2 regions of the Roseateles noduli genome follow, and region 2 is predicted to be linked to the other one. Evidence: predicted binding sites of a transcription regulator. Region 2 holds the regulator's gene; the other holds the start of a gene.
The links. Region 2 encodes LexA, which represses DNA repair genes until DNA is damaged. Its sites were predicted from a motif close to ACTGTATNNNNATACAGT; they were not measured.
Positions count from the first base shown of each region.

Region 1: the regulator LexA is predicted to act here: its motif matches at 1,231-1,248, upstream of imuA (translesion DNA synthesis-associated protein ImuA).

Region 1 is NZ_CP192463.1:6,426,689-6,435,604, forward strand. Features, by position in the region: gene ACQ4L4_RS28030 (Y-family DNA polymerase) at 1-257, opposite strand, end outside; gene imuA (translesion DNA synthesis-associated protein ImuA) at 208-1,086, opposite strand; gene ACQ4L4_RS28040 (hypothetical protein) at 1,363-1,920, shown strand; gene ACQ4L4_RS28045 (sensor histidine kinase) at 1,946-3,301, opposite strand; gene ACQ4L4_RS28050 (response regulator transcription factor) at 3,291-3,974, opposite strand; gene ACQ4L4_RS28055 (GNAT family N-acetyltransferase) at 4,309-4,899, shown strand; gene ACQ4L4_RS28060 (Crp/Fnr family transcriptional regulator) at 4,960-5,616, opposite strand; gene ACQ4L4_RS28065 (hypothetical protein) at 5,878-6,705, shown strand; gene ACQ4L4_RS28070 (AMP-dependent synthetase/ligase) at 6,855-8,801, shown strand; gene ACQ4L4_RS28075 (ABC transporter ATP-binding protein) at 8,801-8,916, shown strand, end outside.
Region 2 is NZ_CP192463.1:1,268,405-1,277,320, reverse strand. Features, by position in the region: gene ACQ4L4_RS05755 (hypothetical protein) at 1-814, opposite strand, end outside; gene ACQ4L4_RS05750 (MarR family winged helix-turn-helix transcriptional regulator) at 1,103-1,660, shown strand; gene ACQ4L4_RS05745 (organic hydroperoxide resistance protein) at 1,709-2,143, shown strand; gene ACQ4L4_RS05740 (asparaginase) at 2,250-3,176, opposite strand; gene lexA (transcriptional repressor LexA) at 3,299-3,976, shown strand; gene ACQ4L4_RS05730 (helix-hairpin-helix domain-containing protein) at 3,993-4,298, shown strand; tRNA gene ACQ4L4_RS05725 (tRNA-Asp) at 4,364-4,440, opposite strand; tRNA gene ACQ4L4_RS05720 (tRNA-Glu) at 4,543-4,618, opposite strand; tRNA gene ACQ4L4_RS05715 (tRNA-Ala) at 4,681-4,756, opposite strand; tRNA gene ACQ4L4_RS05710 (tRNA-Asp) at 4,804-4,880, opposite strand; tRNA gene ACQ4L4_RS05705 (tRNA-Glu) at 5,063-5,138, opposite strand; tRNA gene ACQ4L4_RS05700 (tRNA-Ala) at 5,181-5,256, opposite strand; gene gltX (glutamate--tRNA ligase) at 5,400-6,800, opposite strand; gene ACQ4L4_RS05690 (O-succinylhomoserine sulfhydrylase) at 6,797-8,032, opposite strand; gene purF (amidophosphoribosyltransferase) at 8,032-8,916, opposite strand, start outside.

The DNA.
Region 1 (8,916 bases), 1.5 Mb from region 2:
GCGCCCAGGTCGGGCGCTTCGTCGCTCAGGCGCGCCTTCAGCGCGGGCAGGCCGCGGAACAGCCGCAGGCTGGCCTCGACCTCCATCACGACGGCGTCCTCCATCAGCGCCACGCGCGGCGTGAACTGCAGGCACCACACCGCCAGGCCCGCCTGCGTCTCCGCGCAGATCCCCCAGGGATGCGGCGGGGGCGCGGTCGACGGGTCCTCAAACGGTGCCGGCGGACGAGGCGGCAGGATCAGTGCGACCCACAACATGGGAGAACTCCGGGAACAGGGTGAGCGCAACGGGCTCGTGGAGGGATTCGGACACCGTCTCGAGCAGGGGCCCGGCACTGACCTGGGCCTTGCCGGCCGACTCGTTGACGGTGTCGGCCACGTCAGCCACGTCGACGCCCGGCACCGTCATCGGCGCCACCGGGCGCATCGTGCTGGGCCGCATCACCCGCGGGGTCAGGACATGCTCGAGTCCGCCGGGGATCGAGGCCAGCCGCAGCGGAGTCTCGTGGGCGGGGCCCTTGCGCTTGAGGATCTGGACGTCCAGGGCCCAGTCGACATCGATCGTCGCCAGCACCCGCAGCGGCGCCGGCGACGGGTCATGGCGGGCTGCCAGCGGACGGAACAGGAACACCGGTCCCTCGAATGACTGCGCCAGCACCTGCAGCCGCCGCAACTGCTCGGGCGCGGCCTGCGGCAGCCAGGCCAGCACCGCGCCGGCGGCGTTGGACTTGATCAGCTGTTCGGTGCACCAGAGCCGCTCCGACGGCGCGCGCGCGTCGATCCAGACGAGGTGGCGCTCATCCAGCCCCAGGTGCATCAGGCCGGGCAGGTGGGGGCGCTTGGGCGGTCCGACCATCGCCACCGCGGCACCGTCGGCGACGACGCGTCGGAGCGCCGGTCCCGCCAGCCGCCATTCGGCCAGCGAGAACTGCGGCAGCAGCACTTCGGTCAACTGGCGCCCCGGCCAGCCACCGCCTGGCAGCTCGGCATCGAGCGCGTCGAAGCCGCTCGGCCAGACGGTGTCGGTGCCGCGGCCCAGCGCATCGCCGCGCCAGATCGCCTCTGCCACGGCAGGCGGAAGTGGCATGGGCCCGATCCGCAGCGCATGGTGCGCTGCATCGAGGACGAGATTCTGGGTGGGAGAGATCAGTCCATCGTCACCGCTGGGAGGCGGGGACAGGCGACCCTCCCCGGCAGGTAGGGATGGCATGGGAAGGTGCGAATTTTCGACACTGTATTTGCATACAGTATAGATGGGCAGCTGACCCGTCCAGGACGTTTACAGATCGCGGGCGACAGGATCTCGAGGTGAACTTTCGGGCGGTGGCGGAGGACTGGAAGGACTCAACGATGAAATGCCGACATGTTCCTCAACCGTTTCAAACCCTCTGACTCCCACCCTTCCGAACAGGCGCATCACCGCGACACGGCGCCGCCGGACACGGCGCATCGAGCACAAACGCATGCCCGGATCGATGAGATCGAGAAGGCGTACAAGAAGCTCCCCCGTGATGTCAGGGACGCCTACCGCGAACGGGCGGGCATCGTGCGTGAGTCCGCCTACACATTGGGCCGGGGTGCGCCGTCCCCGGACACCGAGGCCAAGCTTCGCTGCCATGCGCAGGAAATGGAATCATTGGTGGCATGCCGTGACCCGGACAGCATGTTCGAAAGCAACCTACGCGGGGCGTGGCGGCATGCACCCCGCAATGCCGTCGACCTCCAGGTCGCATTTGTGCAACTCGAAGGAATCTGGTCGCGCGTCCCGCCTGAACAGGGCGCGTGGCTTGACGCCGGCTTGGCCATGAAGGATCGGGATCCTGAGAGCCTTTTCAGGATGCGTCCCGTGTATGAGCAGTTCGTCGACGCGTACTTGCAAGACTGCAAGCGGAAGGGAACAACGCCTCTGCTGCTCGGTTGAACCGCTCACTTGGTGGTTGACCGACTCAGCTCGTGGTGCGGCGCTCGTTGCCGTCGGCATGACCGCTGCCGAACGCCAGCACGAATCGCGTCCCCCCACGGGCCGGCGCTTCCAGGCTGACGGTCCAGCCCAGGTGCTCGGCGACGCGCTTGACGATGGCCAGGCCCAGGCCCGCGCTGCCGGCGCCCGCCGGGTCGACCTGCATGAAGCGGTCGAAGATCCGGTCGCGCACCGCCGGCGGGATGCCGATGCCGGTGTCCTCGATGACCACGCGGCCGGCCTCGAGCCGGATGTCGACGCGGCCATGGTCGGTGAACTGGCAGGCGTTGCGGATCAGGTTGCCCAGCGCGATGGCCGCAAGCTCGGGCCGCGCGGGCACTTCCAGGCCGGCATCGGCGGACGCGGCATGCAGCGTCATCTCGACCTCCTTGCCCTTGAGCAGCGGCCGGCAGCGTTCCATCTCCTGGCGCAGCAGCGGCAGCAGCGCGGTCGGCGGCGCGCCGATGCTGGCCGGGTCGCGCGACAGCAGCAGCATCGCGACAACGCGCTCGCTGGTGTCGGCCGCGGTGCGCCGGATGCGCTCGGCCAGTTCGACCATGTCGTCGCGATCGTGCAGCCGCGCCTTCAGGATCTCGGCCGCGCCCAGCATCACAGCCAGCGGCGTTCTCAACTCATGGCTGACATCGCCGGTGAACCAGCGCTCGCGGTCCAGGTAGCGCTGCTGCGCCTCGGTCTTGGCCGCGAACGCGCGCGACAGCACGCCCAGTTCGTCGGTCGAGTCCAGCAGCGGATATTCGCGCGGCGCGGTGTCGGTCTCGACGGCGCGGGCCAGCGCGGTGACCGGGGCGACGATGCGGCTCGCGGTCAGTTGCGCCAGGAACAGCGCCAATCCCAGGCAGCAGACGAAGGCCAGGCCGAGCAGGCCGTAGACGCCGGCCTCGATCTTGGCGAAGTCCTCGTCGCGGTCGGTCAGCACGAAGACCGTCCCCAGGTCGTCGCGGACCAGGGCGGTGAAGGTGGCGTCCTCCTGCGGCAGCGTGTACTTGCCCGGCGGCTTGCCGCGCAGTGCCTGCGGGATGGCATCGCCCTTGTAGAGCGTGACGCTGGGCGGCAGGTCGGCTTCCAGGCCCTGCTTCTCGCGGGCGATCAGCTCGTCGGCGGTGCGGTCCAGGCGCTGGTCGACGAGGCGGTCCTCGATGCTCGAGGCGATGCGCACCGCGGCGACCGCGAAGGCGCCGCAGACCAGCAGCGTCAGCAGCAGGAAGGCGGCGGCCACGCGCGTGCGCAGCGTGGTCGGCGCGGCCGTCGAGCGGCCGGCGCGTGCATCGCCGCGAGGGTGGCCGCGTGGATCGCCGGGGTCTCGCCGCGGCTCATCCCGCATCGGGCGACACCAGCCGGTAGCCGATGCCCGGATGGGTCTTCAGCAGCGGGATGGGGAAGGGCTTGTCCAGTGCCGCGCGCAGCGCGTGGATGTGGGTGCGCAGCGCGTCGCTGTCGGGCGGATCGTTGCCCCAGACCTCGCGCTCGAGGTCCTCGCGGCGGACCAGCTTGGGCGCCTCGCGCAGCAGCGCGGACAGCAGCTTGTAGCCGGTGGGCGTCAACTGCAGCGGCTTGCCGGCGCGGGTGGCTTCGAGCGTGTCGGGATCGAAGCTGACGTCGGCGTAGCTGACCGCCGAGCTGAGGTTCAGGCCGTGCGAGCGCCGCATCAGCGCCTTGAGGCGGATCTCCAGCTCGACCAGGGAGAAGGGCTTGACGAGGTAGTCATCGGCGCCGCTCTCGAAGCCGGTGACCTTGTCGGCGATCGTGTCGCGGGCGGTCAGCATGAGGATGGGGGTGGGACGGCGGAAGTCCTTGCGCAGGCGCCGGGCGACATCCAGGCCGTCCAGGCCGGGCAGGGTCAGGTCCAGCACGATCGCGTCGTAGGAGCCGGCGGCGGCCTGCGCCAGGCCGCCCAGGCCGTTGCGGGCCACGTCCAGCGCGTAGCCCATCGGCTCGAGGTAGGCGAACAGGTTCGCGACGATGTCCGGGTTGTCTTCGATGACCAGCAGCTTCATCACGAGGCTCTCGTTCCTGCGGCGCCGGGCGCCGCGTCGTCCTGAGGGACGGGTGCCGAAGGGGGAGAAGCCCCCCGCGAGACCCGCGGATGCCGGGAATGCTATGCGAGCGGGGCCCGTTCGACCTGTCCGCGGGCTGTCGGCACCCCCTCGCGAGGGGCATCCCCCTGTGATGCGGACACGAGGTGGGCGATTGGCGCGCGACCGGCTCAAAGCTTCTGCGGTTCCATCCACTTGGTCACGTTTCGTGACGCAAGTCCTGGCCTGTCACCGACCGCCCGGTCGACGCTGCACTTGAAATCCGGGTTGGGCGCATAATTTGCGGGTTAACCCTATGCTTGCGCCCTTCATCTCCATCCCCGCCGTCGAGCGGCTCACCGCGACCCGCCGGCTGAGCCTGCGTCCGCCTGCCGCGGCGGATGCACGCGCCTTCCGCGACCTGCTGACCGATCCCGCGAATCGTCGATTCGACGCGGGTGGTCCGGCCGCGTCGGAACGGCTGGAGCTCTGGCGCGCGCTGTGGACGCGCGACGGCCTGGGGCCGTGGGCGGTGGCGCTGCGGGAGCAGCCCTCGCTCGGCGCGATCGGTTTCGGCGGCTTGAGCCGGGGCCGCATCTGCGGCGCGCCGGCGCTGCTGCTGGAGTTCCACTTCCTGTCCGATCACTGGGGCCGGGGTTATGCGGCGGAGATGGCGACCGCGGCGCTGACGCTGGCCTTCGAGAGCCTGCATGCGACGTCGGTGCACGCGCTGCTGCCGCCGGGCAACACGGCGGCGCGCAAGACGCTGGAGCGTGTCGGCCTGCGATTGACCGGCTCGGTCGCCGACTGCCCGGGCGAGGCCGCGAGCCTGCTCTACGAGATCAACGCAGGCCAGTACGCGGCGCTGCCGCAGGAACCGCCGGAAGCGACGCCGTTCGGGGCGTGAGGCCGACCGCCTCGACCGTCGTCGTCGAGTCCATCGTCGACGGGGCAGACGAGCGCATCCCTACTGCTGCGGATACACCCGCAACCCCGCCAGATCGAGCACCCTGAGCCCGCCGTACTCGACGGCGATGAGGCGCTGTTCCTGCAGGTGGCGCAGCGCCTCGTTGACGCGCTGGCGCGAGAGCCCCACCAGGTGTCCCAGTTCCTGCTGCGTGATGCGCAGCAGTCCGTTCACCCCGGGGTAGAGCTGCGGGTGGAACAGCGCCGCCAGGTTGCGCGCCACGCGCAGGTCGGGGTCGCTCTGGCGGTCGATCTCGCGCGCGGCGATGAACTGGCCGAGCCGCTCGTTGAGCTGGTTGAGCACGTAGCGGTTGAAGGCCAGGCTGGTGGCCAGCAGTTCGTGGAAGCTCTCCAGCGGCAGCCCCGCCACCACGCTGCGCCGCAGCGCCTGGATGTTGTAGCGGTAGGCCTCGCGCTTGAGCAGCGTGCCCTCGCCGAACCAGCCGCCCGGCGGCACGCCGGTGAAGGTGACCTGCCGCGCCGCCGCCTCGTCGTTGCTCATCTTCAGCAGTCCGTCGATGACACCGAACCAGAAGTTGGCCTCGCGCCCGATGCGACAGATCCGCTCGCCGACCTCGACCTCCGCCACCTGGATGCTGGAGGCGACGCGTTCGCGCAGTTCGGGTTCGATCGCCTTCAGCCACGGAATGGCGCTCATCTCCTGCGCGCTCGCGGCCCGCGCGCGCAAGCGGATCGGCTGCGTCGGCACAGCCCCCGAGAGGGGCGGCTGCAGGGCCGCATGCAGGGGGGAACCTGGCGCGGCGTGGACAACGGTGTCGGGGGTCGGGGCCATCCCCCGTTCATCGCGCCGGCGCATGACAGGAACCTGACGCGGTGCCCTGGGGGAAACACGGAGCAGGAACCTGTTTGACAACCCAGTTCACTAGCGCAGCTTCTTACCTTTTTGACGTGTGGCCTGATGTTTTCTGCAAGAACGACGACGCCTTCTTTTCCAATCGCTGTTGGCGCCACCATCCCGGTCAGCCGGTGGACGTCCGAGGACCAGCTTGCCAAGGACCAGTACCACGCCGAGGTCCGCTCGCAGCTGAATGGCATCACCAGGCAGACCGACGCGCTGCTGGATCGGCACGCCACGAAGCGGCTCGCTTCCCCTGAGGACGTCCTGACCGCGATCAAGGCGCAGGCCGCTCACTCGATCGTGGTCAAGGAGACGGTCGACCGTCTCATGAAGAGCGAACACTGCGGTCTCAGATGCTTCGTGGAGCGGGCCGGGGTGCTGCTGAAGGCGGCGCAGGAGTCGCGAAGTGAAGATCCCGGCGCTTCCACGCAGAGGCGCCAGCGCTATCTCGACGAATTGATGTCCCTGAACCGTTGCATGCTGTCGATCGCCGTCAAGGACTTGACCAGCGACGGGACCGAACCGGAATCGCCGTGCCCGGATGAGATCGTCATTCCCGGTAACGTTGCCCAATTCGGATACCTGATCGGGAAACTCAGGGGCCGCTGCCTGGATCGCGACCAAGGGATCAAGGCGCAGCGGCTCACGGCGTTCCACCATCGCTGGCGCGTTGACCTGAAGAAGCCCGACGCCCTGGCCGAGCTTCAGGGAGACTTCCGGGCTTTGTGTGCCGCCATCCGGATCGCCGAATCTCCGCGTCTTCTCGGGCTGCCCTGGCTTGGGTTCGCGTCTCATCGCGGACGCACGGTGCTGACCATCGCGTCAGCACCGCCACAGTCCGTCGACCGCCACGTAGGCACGGACGCCGCGGAGAGGACGCCCGTCTGATCCGGGAAAACGCTCCCCCGAAGTCTCCCTAGGACTGTCGTCGCAACGACAACACGACGTCAAAGAGCCGGCCTACAGTCGGCGCAACCCCGCGGCCAGAGCGCCTCCATCAGAGATGGCGACAGCGGGGAAGCACAAAGGAGACGACGGTGGAACAGACCTTCCCCCGCCTGCTGCTCGCTCACGCCGCCCAGCGCCCCCATGCGCCGGCGCTGCGCGAGAAGGAGCTCGGCATCTGGCAGACGCTCGACTGGGCGGCGCTGGCGGCGCTCGTGCGCGACCTCGCGCATGGCTTCGCCGCCGCCGGCATGACGCGCGGCCAGCACCTGGTCGTGATCGGCGAGAACCGGCCCCGGCTCTATGCCTCGATGCTCGCGGCGCAGTCGCTGGGCGCGATTCCGGTGCCGCTGTACCAGGACGCCGTCGCCGCCGAATTCGCGTACCCGCTGCAGAACGCCGACGTCGCCTTCGTCGTCGTCGAGGACCAGGAGCAGGTCGACAAGCTGCTCGAGATCCGCGATCAATGCCCCGCGCTGCGGCGCATCTGGTTCGACGATCCGCGCGGCCTGCGCCATTACGCCGCGGACGGACTCGCCTCGATCGATGGCCTGTGCGACGACGGCCGCGCGCATGCGCTGCGGCATCCCGGCTGGTTCGAACGCGAAGTCGACGCGGGCCGCGCCGGCGACGTGGCGGCGATGTTCTTCACCTCCGGCACCACCGGCCATCCGAAGGGTGTCGTGCACACGCACACCTCGCTGATCGACCGCGCCCAGGCCGGCGCGCGCTTCGACAAGCTCGGCGCCGACGAGGAGGTCCTCGCCTATCTGCCCTGCGCCTGGATCGGCCAGAACGTCTTCAGCTACGCGCAGTGGCTGGCCTGCGGCTACGTCGTCAACTGTCCCGAGTCGGCCAGCACCGTCAGCATCGACCTCAAGGAGATCGGTCCGACCTACTACTTCGCGCCGCCGCGCGTCTTCGAGGGCCTGCTCACCAGCGTGATGATCCGCATGGAGGACGCCGGCGCGCCCAAGCGCTGGCTGTTCGCGAAGGCGATGGCGCTGGCGAACCGCGTCGGCCCGGCGCTGATGGACGGCAAGCCGGTCGGCGGCTGGGAGCGCTTCAAGTACCGCCTCGGCGACCTCGCGATCTACGGTCCGCTGCGCAACGCGCTGGGCTTCTCGCGGGTGCGCGTGGCCTACACGGCGGGCGAGGCCATCGGCCCCGATCTCTTCAGCTTCTACCGCTCGATCGGCATCAACCTGAAGCAGCTCTACGGCTCGACCGAGACCGCCGTCTTCGTCTGCCTGCAGCCGGACCATGAGGCCAAGTCCGACACCGTCGGCGTGCCCATCGACGGCGTCGAGATCAAGCTCGCGGACAACGGCGAGATCCTGGTGCGTTCGCCGGGCCTGCTCCAGGGCTACTACAAGAACCCGGAGGCGACGGCCGAGGTGCTCGGCGCCGACGGCTGGTATCGCACCGGCGATGCGGGCTTCCTCGACGCGGGCGGCCACCTGAAGATCATCGATCGCGCCAAGGACGTCGGCCGGCTGCGCGGCGGCGCGCATGACGGCGCCATGTTCGCGCCCAAGTACGTCGAGAACAAGCTGAAGTTCTTCGCCTTCGTGAAGGAGGCGGTGGCCTTCGGCGACGGCCGCGACCGCGTCTGCGCCTTCATCAACATCGACTTCGAGGCCGTCGGCAACTGGGCCGAGCGCCGCAACCTCGCCTACGCCGGCTACACCGACCTGGCCGGCAAGGCGGAGGTGCTCGGCCTGATCAAGGACTGCGTCGAGAAGGTCAACGCCGACCTCGCCCAGGACGAGCGCCTGGCCGGCAGCCAGATCACGCGTTTCCTGGTGCTGCACAAGGAGCTGGACGCGGACGACGGCGAGCTCACCCGCACGCGCAAGGTCCGCCGCGGCGCGATCGCCGACAAGTACCGCGTGCTGATCGATGCGCTCTACGAGGGCAAGACCTCGCAGTTCATCGAGACGGCGGTGCGTTTCGAGGACGGCCGCAGCGGCAGCGTCAGCGCCGACCTGCGCATCGAGGAGGCGACCACCTTCCCGCACACCCGGAGGGCCGCCTGATGAGCGCCAGTCTGACCGTCAATGCAGCGGGCGGCGGCGCCGCGGCCCCGGCCGGCGCGCAGTTCCAGGAGGCCGGCCAGGCCGTGCCGCCGACGACGCCGGCGCAAGGCGCGGC
Region 2 (8,916 bases):
TCGGCCCGTTGGAGGGCAACTGCCATCTGGCGGTGTTAACGGGCACGGAGTCCACCGTGTCCAACCGGATCGCGTCCGCGATCACGCGGCCATCCGCGTTGGTAGCATCGACCTCGATCCTCAGCTGCGACTGGTACGAGGCCGTGAACGCAGGCCCCAGCAGCTTCCACTCGCCCGAACTCTGGCGTTGGTTGACGGTGTATTGAGCGAGGAGCGCGCCGCCATAGGTACGCACACGGAACACCGTATTCGTGGCGTTGGTCGACGACGTCGGCCAATGCGCAGACAGCGTCATCTGCCGGCTTCCAGAAATCCCACCCTGATTGAAGATGTCCACCTCGTACTGAACGATCTTCGGATAGTTGACGAAGTTGGGCTCGATGTAGGCGTAGTCCTGGCCGTAGTAGCCGGACAAGGTCGTGCCCGCCGCCCACATGTTGTTGAACCGGTAGACCGAGTTGGAGCGGTTGTCGGCTACCACGGCGGGATAGCGATAGATTGAACGCGACGACATCGGGGCCGACAGGTAGTTCGTTCCGTAGATCCCGGTGCCGTCCGTCAACGTCGACCAATTGCCAATCGTGGAGAAGTTGGGCGAGGTGTTGTCGATGATGTTGCTCAGCCCGCTGGCCACGAGGTGGTTCGCGCCTGCAAAAGTCGGCGAGCCCGCAGTGCTCGACGTCCATGCATAGCCAGCAGTGAAGCCGGCCGAGGTGTTGTCGACGACGGTAGTCGTCTGGGCGATCGCGGCGGCGGCGCTGCCGAGCAGGCATGCGAGCACGCGCGGCAAGCGCCGCTGGAGGTACGTGTTCATGAAACTCCCTGTGAATAGGCATGGTCCCAGGCTCTGCCGCCATGCCGCTTTTCCGGTTGCACCGACGTCACGGACCTCGTGAGGATCCTTGCGTTGCGTTGCGTCGCTGTCGCCTCGTCGAGGCGCGCGCAGTGTCTCGGGTCTCCCCCACCGCTCGGAATCCGGGTAATCCCGCAAGCTATGACATTCCATGCGGCCTGTGGAACGCGCCCGATAGTCGGCTTCAACAATGGAAGATAAAGACCATTTCAATTGCGTGCAATTTAATTGCTCGCTATAGTTCGACCCATGCCAACCACAACCCCCATCAGCCTGCAGGACGCCGCCGCCCCGGCCGCGACCCGCGCCCAGCCGGGGCCCGCGGGCACGGACTGGCTGAAGCTGGATGTGCAGCTGTGCTTCGCGCTCTATTCGACCTCGCTGGCGATGACGAAGCTCTACAAGCCGCTGCTGGCTCCCCTGGGCCTGACCTATCCGCAATACCTGGCGATGCTGGTGCTGTGGGAGACCGGCGGCCCGAGCGTCTCCGATCTGGGGCAACGCTTGAACCTGGACTCCGGCACGCTGACGCCGCTGCTGAAACGCCTGGAATCGAACGGCCTCATCGAGCGCCGCCGCGCCGCGGCCGATGAGCGCCGCGTCGAGATCCACCTGACGCCCGCCGGCCGCGCACTGCGCGAGCAAGCCGTCGCCATCCCCGAACAACTGGCCTGCGCCAGCGCCTGCGGTCCCGCCGAACTGGAGTCGCTGACAAGACGCCTGCATGAATTGCGAGCCAATGTACTGACCCATCTGGCACGCGATCCCGCTGATCCCGTCACTGTCGACGAGGATGGCGAGACCTGACCCCGAGTTGTCCTTTCACCCTCACCCATCACCACCAAGGAGCCTCACATGGCCATCGAAAAAGCCCTCTACACCGCCACCGCCACCGCCACCGGCGGCCGTCAAGGCACCGCGCAATCGTCCGACGGCGCGCTGAAGGTCGATCTGTCCACGCCGAAGGAACTCGGCGGCGGCGGCGGCCCCGGCACCAACCCGGAACAGCTGTTCGCAGCGGGCTACTCGGCCTGCTTCATCGGCGCGATGAAGGCCGTCTCGGGTCGCAACAAGGTCGCACTGCCGGCCGAAGTCTCGATCACCAGCGAAGTCGGCATCGGCCCCCACGCCAACAAGCCGGGCGCCTTCGGCATCGCCGTGTCGATGAAGATCTCCGTGCCGGGCATGGACCGCGCCGCGCTGGAGAAGCTGGTCGCCGAAGCCCATGAGGTCTGCCCGTACTCGAACGCCACGCGCGGCAACATCGACGTCACGCTGACGATCGTCTGATCATCCAGGTCCGGCTCGTTCCGGACGCTCAATGAAAAAAGCGCCGGCAGTGCCGGCGCTTTTTCGTTGGCGCATGCTTGCGCGCGCGTTCGTTGGCGCGGTGAGATCAGCGGGAGCGCAGCAGCGTGAGCATCAATTCGATGCGCGCCGCCCAGGGCGACAGCGCGGCCGCGGGCTCGTCGGACGCGCCGACGATGCGCCCCTGCGCGCAGCGCGTCGTTCGCCAGACCGGGATACCGGCGTCCTTCAGCGCCTGCACGGGCGCGTCCAGCGCACGATTCAGCGTGCCATTTCCGGTACAGGCCAGCACCAGCCCCTGGAGCCCCGCCGCACGCCACGCGTCGAGCGAACGCGCCTCCGAGCCCGCGTGGCTGCCGAGCACCTCGACCCAAGGCCACCGCGACGCGTCTTCGGGAAGCAGAGTCACGCCCAACGCCTCGCCTTGCGGCCAGTCGCGGAAACGGCGCAGCGCGCCCTCCTCCACCACGGCCAGTGGACCGGCGTCGGGCCCCGCCTCGAAGGCGTTCAGGCGATAGCTGTGCGTCTTGCGCAGCTCCAGACCGGACCACACCTGACCCGCCACGACCGCGACGACACCGCGCACGCTTTCGGCTTCGGCAACAGCCACCGCATCCAGCAGGTTCTGCGGACCGTCCGCCTGGATGGCCGTCGCGGGGCGCATCGCGGCCGTCAGGACCACCGGTTTTTCCGGCGCCAGCACGCGCTGCAGCAGGTAAGCGGTCTCCTCGAGCGTGTCGGTGCCATGCGTGATCACGATGCCGCGGACCTCGGGGCGATCCAGATGCTCCCGCACCCGGCGCGCGAGTCGCGCCCAGGTCGCGTGATCCATGTCCTTGCTGTCGAGCTGAGCCAGTTGTTCAGCCTCGAGCGCCTTCGACGCCAACGCCGGTACCGCGCTCACCAGCGACTCGACCGACAGCGAGCCGGCCTTGTAGCCGACGTTGTCCGTCGCACTGCCGGAGGCCCCGGCGATGGTCCCGCCGGTGCCGATGATCACGAGGGTCTGGGCCACACTTTGCAATTTCTCGTCTCCTGTATAAAAATCCAGATGCTGGATGAATTCTCAGGCGGCTTTCGAACCATCAGGGTCGCCGCGTTTCGACATCCGGTCCTCAATGGAATAAAGGCTTGCTCGTGGATACACCGCCCAAACTCACTGCCCGGCAACAGCAGATCTTCGATCTGGTCCGTGACAGCATCGAGAGCACCGGCTCGCCGCCCACCCGCGCGGAGATCGCGCAGCAGCTGGGATTCAAGTCCGCGAATGCGGCCGAGGAGCACCTGCAGGCCCTGGCGCGAAAAGGCGTCATCGAGCTGGTTGGCGGTACCGCACGCGGGATCCGCTTGCCGTCGACCGCCTTGCGTCAGGTCAATCGCGCCCGGGAGCACAGCCAGTTCGCGCTGCCGCTGGCAAGCCTCGCGCAGTTGACGCTGCCGCTCGTGGGCCGCGTCGCCGCCGGCGCGCCGATCCTCGCCGAGGAACATGTCGAGCAGCACTATAGCGTCGACCCCTCGATGTTCTCGAAGGCGCCCGACTTCCTGCTCCGCGTCAAAGGCATGAGCATGAAGGACATCGGCATCATGGACGGCGACCTGCTCGCCGTTCAGAAGATCAGCGAGGCGCGCAACGGCCAGGTCGTCGTGGCGCGCATCGGTGAAGAGGTCACCGTGAAGCGCTTCCAGCGCCATGCCGACGGCATCCGCCTGCTGCCGGAGAACTCTGACTTCCAACCGATCGAGGTCAGCCCCGACGAGGAGTTTGCAATCGAAGGCCTGGCCGTCGGCCTGATCCGTTCCGGCGGCTTCCATTGAGCGCCGCGATCCCCTCATGAGCGCGCGAAAGACGCACACCAAAGCGGCCTCGGCCGCCGAATGCGCGTCTCTGCGGCAGATTCCCAACATCGGACCGGCGATGGTGCGGGATTTCGAATTGATGGGGATTCATCAGCCGGTGGATCTCGTGGGCGCCGACGCGTTCGCGCTGTATCAACGGATTTGCAAACTCACCGGTCAGCGGCACGATCCATGTGTCCTGGATACTTATATGGCCGCCGTGGATTTCATGAACGGCAGTCCTCCCCGGGATTGGTGGAGTTATACGGCGCAGCGCAAGCGCGAGTATCCGGATATCTGATTGAAGAACAAAAGCGACGACCAAAGAAAAAACCCTGCCGATTTGCATCGACAGGGTTCTAATGTTGGCGGAGTGGACGGGGCTCGAACCCGCGACCCCCGGCGTGACAGGCCGGTATTCTAACCAACTGAACTACCACTCCAGATACGACGCTATTGGGTGCATCGATATCATTTGCGAACAAGTTCTGCTGCAAGCAATCAGTTCCATTCAGAACCGCGATGCAGCCAAGCCTTGTCAAACTTGGCGTCCCCTAGGGGATTCGAACCCCTGTAGCCACCGTGAAAGGGTGGTGTCCTAGGCCTCTAGACGAAGGGGACAGGACCTGCTTGTTTTGACTCGAACTGCGCGTACCTTGCAACCGTCACACCCGAAGGCGTTCTGGTGGAGGTAAGCGGGATCGAACCGCTGACCTCTTGCATGCCATGCAAGCGCTCTCCCAGCTGAGCTATACCCCCGAATGCTTTCGCATCGAATCGGTACGCCGCCCGAGTCTCAACTGTGTTGGCGGAGTGGACGGGGCTCGAACCCGCGACCCCCGGCGTGACAGGCCGGTATTCTAACCAACTGAACTACCACTCCAGATACTCAAGACCTTTCGATCTGTCGCATCAAACTCTTCCTGCTTTGATTCCATCAATTACTTGATGTCATCGCTGCGTCGATTTCGTTACTGTACCTGATTTTGACAACGATCAAATCGATTTCCGAAGAAATTTTCGATTTTCTCGTTCAATTTCTGGTCAGTAACCAAGTTCGAAACTTGGCGTCCCCTAGGGGATTCGAACCCCTGTAGCCACCGTGAAAGGGTGGTGTCCTAGGCCTCTAGACGAAGGGGACTGAACCTTCTTCCTTGAACCGCGCGCCACGCAAACTGAAGTTTGGTGGAGGTAAGCGGGATCGAACCGCTGACCTCTTGCATGCCATGCAAGCGCTCTCCCAGCTGAGCTATACCCCCTTCGGGGAATTCGATCCGGCTTCTTTTCGGCTTTCTGAATTTCATCGGGGAGCTCGCGCTCCCCGTTTATTCATCGTCTGCCGCTTCGAAGTTCGTTTCGAACGTCGCGCTGTTCAAGCGAGAACGAGAGTATAGATCGAGTTTTAAACGGAACGCAAGCGGTTCAACAAAATTTCTTTGTCGAAAAGTTCCAGCACCGCATCCACCGACGGCGTCTGCGAACGACCGCAGGCCAGCACCCGCACGGGAATCGCCAGTTGCGGCATCTTGATGCCGTGCGCCGTGATCGTTTCCTTGATCGCGGCGCTGATCGATGCCTTGTCCCAATTCGCCAGCGCGTCGAGCTTGTCCGCCAGCGCCAGCACGGCCGGCTTCACGGCATCGGTGAGGTGCTGGGCGCGATCCGCCTCGCTCGGCGTCACCGGCGACACATACATCGCCAGCCAGTCTGCCAGCGCCACCGTGGTACTGCAGCGATCCTTGAACAGCGCGCACATCGCTTCGAGGCGCTCCGGCGCGGCCAGGCCACGCTTGCCGAGTTGCGCCGCCACCAGCGACGCCAGACGCGCGTCATCGGCCTGCTTGATGTAGTGCGAGTTGACCCATTCCAGCTTGGCCGGATCCCACTGCGCGGGGCTCTTCGAGATGTGACTGCCATCGAACCACGACACCAGCTGCGACACGCTGTAGAGCTCGTCGTCGCCGTGGCTCCAGCCCAGGCGCGACAGGTAGTTCAGCATCGCCTCGGGCAGATAGCCGTTTTCCTCATACGCGGTGACGCTGACCGCGCCGCGGCGCTTGGACAGCTTCAGTCCGTCGTCGCCCAGGATCACCGGGATGTGCCCGAACGCCGGCAACGCCGCGCCCAGCGCGTTGAAAAGGTTGATCTGCCAGGGCGTGTTGTTGATGTGCTCGTCGCCGCGGAAGACGTGGGTGATCTTCATGTCCCAGTCGTCGATCACGACCGCGAAGTTGTAGGTCGGGACGCCGTCCGGACGCAGCAGGATGAGGTCGTCAATCTCGCGGTTGTTGATCGTGATCGGTCCCTTGACCAGGTCGTCCCAGGTCACGTCGCCGTCGATCGGATTCTTGAAACGCACCACCGGCTCGATGCCCGCAGGAATCGCGGGCAGCGTCTTGCCCGGCTCCGGACGCCAGGTGCCGTCGTAGCGGCGCTTCTCGCCGCGGGCCTCCTGGCCTGCCTTCATCGCGGCGAGCTCCTCGGGCGAGCAGTAGCAACGGTAGGCGGTGCCGGCCGCGATCATCTGCTCGATCACCGCGTGATAGCGCTCCAGGCGCTGCATCTGGTAGACCGGGCCCTCGTCGTACTCGAGGCCCAGCCACCGCATCGATGCCAGGATCTGGTCGACCGAATCCTGCGTTGATCGCGCGACGTCGGTGTCCTCGATGCGCAGCACGAATTCGCCGCCGTAGTGGCGCGCGTAGGCCCACGAGAACAGCGCCGTGCGCGCCGTGCCGAGGTGCAGGAAGCCCGTCGGCGACGGGGCGATGCGGGTGCGGACCGGGGTGGAAGGAGTCGTCATAGGGAATTCAAACCGCGGGCCAGGTCGGCCTTGATGTCTTCGATGTCTTCCAGGCCGACCGCGACGCGGATCAGACCCTGCGTGATGCCGGCCGCCTGGCGCTGCGGCTCGGTGAGCCGGCCGTGCGAGGTGCTGGCCGGATGCGTGATGGTGGTCTTGGTGTCGCCGAGGTTGGCGGTGATCGAGCAGATGCGCGTCTGGTCGATCACCTGGAACGCCGCGGCGCGGCCGCCGTCCTCGCCACCGCTCTTCACGATGAAGGACACGACCGCCCCGCCCTGCCCGCCTTGCTGGCGCATCGCGAGCTCATGCTGCGGATGCGACTTCAGGCCCGGGTAGTACACACGCTCGATGCCGGGGTGCGCCTCCAGCCATTCGGCCAACACGGCGGCGCTCGCGGTCTGCGCCTTCATGCGCACCGACAGCGTCTCCATGCCCTTGAGCACGACCCAGGCGTTGAACGGCGACAGCGACATGCCCACCGAGCGCATCACCGGGGTGAACACCTCGTCGACGTGCTTCGCGGAGGCGCAGATCGCGCCCGCGATCACGCGGCCCTGCCCGTCGAGGTACTTGGTGCCGGAATGGATGATGAAGTCCGCGCCCATCTTCGCCGGCTGCTGCAGCGCGGGCGAGGCGAAGCAGTTGTCGACGGCCAGCAGCGCGCCGTGCGCGTGCGCGATCTCCGCCAGCGCGGCGACATCGCAGACCTCGGTCAGCGGATTGGTCGGCGTCTCGGCGAACAGCAGCTTCGTGTTGGGTTGCAGGGCCCCCTTCCACTCGGCCAGGTCGGTCTGCGACACGAAGGTCGTCTGGACGCCGAACTTGCCGAACTCGCCCTGCAGCAGCTTGATGGTCGAGCCGAACACCGAGCGCGAACACACCACGTGGTCGCCGGACTTCAGCAGACCCATGACCAGCAGCATGATCGCGGACATGCCCGACGAGGTCGCGATGCAGGCCTCGGTGCCTTCGAGCGCGGCGAGCCGGCGCTCCATCATCATGACCGTGGGATTCGAGAAGCGGCTGTAGACGAAGGCCTCTTCCTCGTTGGCGAAACGGCGCGCGGCGGTGGCCGCGTCCGGATGCACGAAGGAGCTGGTCAGGTACAGCGCTTCGGAGTTCTCGCCCCACGGCGACGGCGGCAGGCCCTCGCGCACGGCGAGCGTGTCCAGCCGAACGTCGGCGGGCAGGTCCACGCGCGGGATGCCGCCCTTCTTGTCATTGCCCATCACTGGTCCCCGCCGCTCTGCAGCGCCAGGCGGCTGCGCGCCGGCATGTCCTCTTCCTCGGGCTGCGACTTGCGCTGCGCCTGCAGCGTGGCGAAGTCCTCGGCCGATACGTCGCCGGTGATGTAGGTGCCGTCGAAGCAGGAGGCCTCGAAGCCGTTCAGCCCCGGGCGCAGCTGGCCGACCACGCGCTTCATCGCATCGACGTCCTGGTAGATCAGCGCGTCGGCGCCGATGAACTGGCGGATCTCCTCGATCGAGCGGCCATGGGCGATCAGTTCCTCCTTGGTCGGCATGTCGATGCCGTAGACGTTGGGGAAACGCACCGGCGGCGCGGCCGAGGCCAGGTAGACCTTGTTCGCGCCGGCCTCGCGGGCCATCTGGACGATTTCCTTGGAGGTCGTGCCGCGCACGATGGAGTCGTCGACCAGCAGCACGTTGCGGCCCTTGAATTCGAGCCCGATCGCGTTGAGCTTCTGGCGCACCGACTTCTTGCGCGTGGACTGGCCCGGCATGATGAAGGTCCGGCCGACGTAGCGGTTCTTCACGAAGCCCTCGCGATACGGCTTGCCGATGCGGTGCGCGAGCTGCATCGCCGACGGGCGGCTGGACTCGGGAATCGGGATGACGACGTCGATCTCGCTCGGCGGGATCGTCGAGATCAGGCGCTGGGCCAGGGTCTCGCCCATGTTCAGCCGGGCCTGGTAGACCGAGATGCCGTCCATCACCGAGTCCGGGCGCGCCAGATAGACGAACTCGAACATGCAGGGGTTCAGCGTCGGGTTCTCGGCGCACTGCTGCGTGTGGACCGTGCCGTGGGTGTCGATGAACAGCGCCTCGCCGGGCGCGAGGTCGCGCGTCAGCGTGTGCGCCGTGCCTTCGAGCGC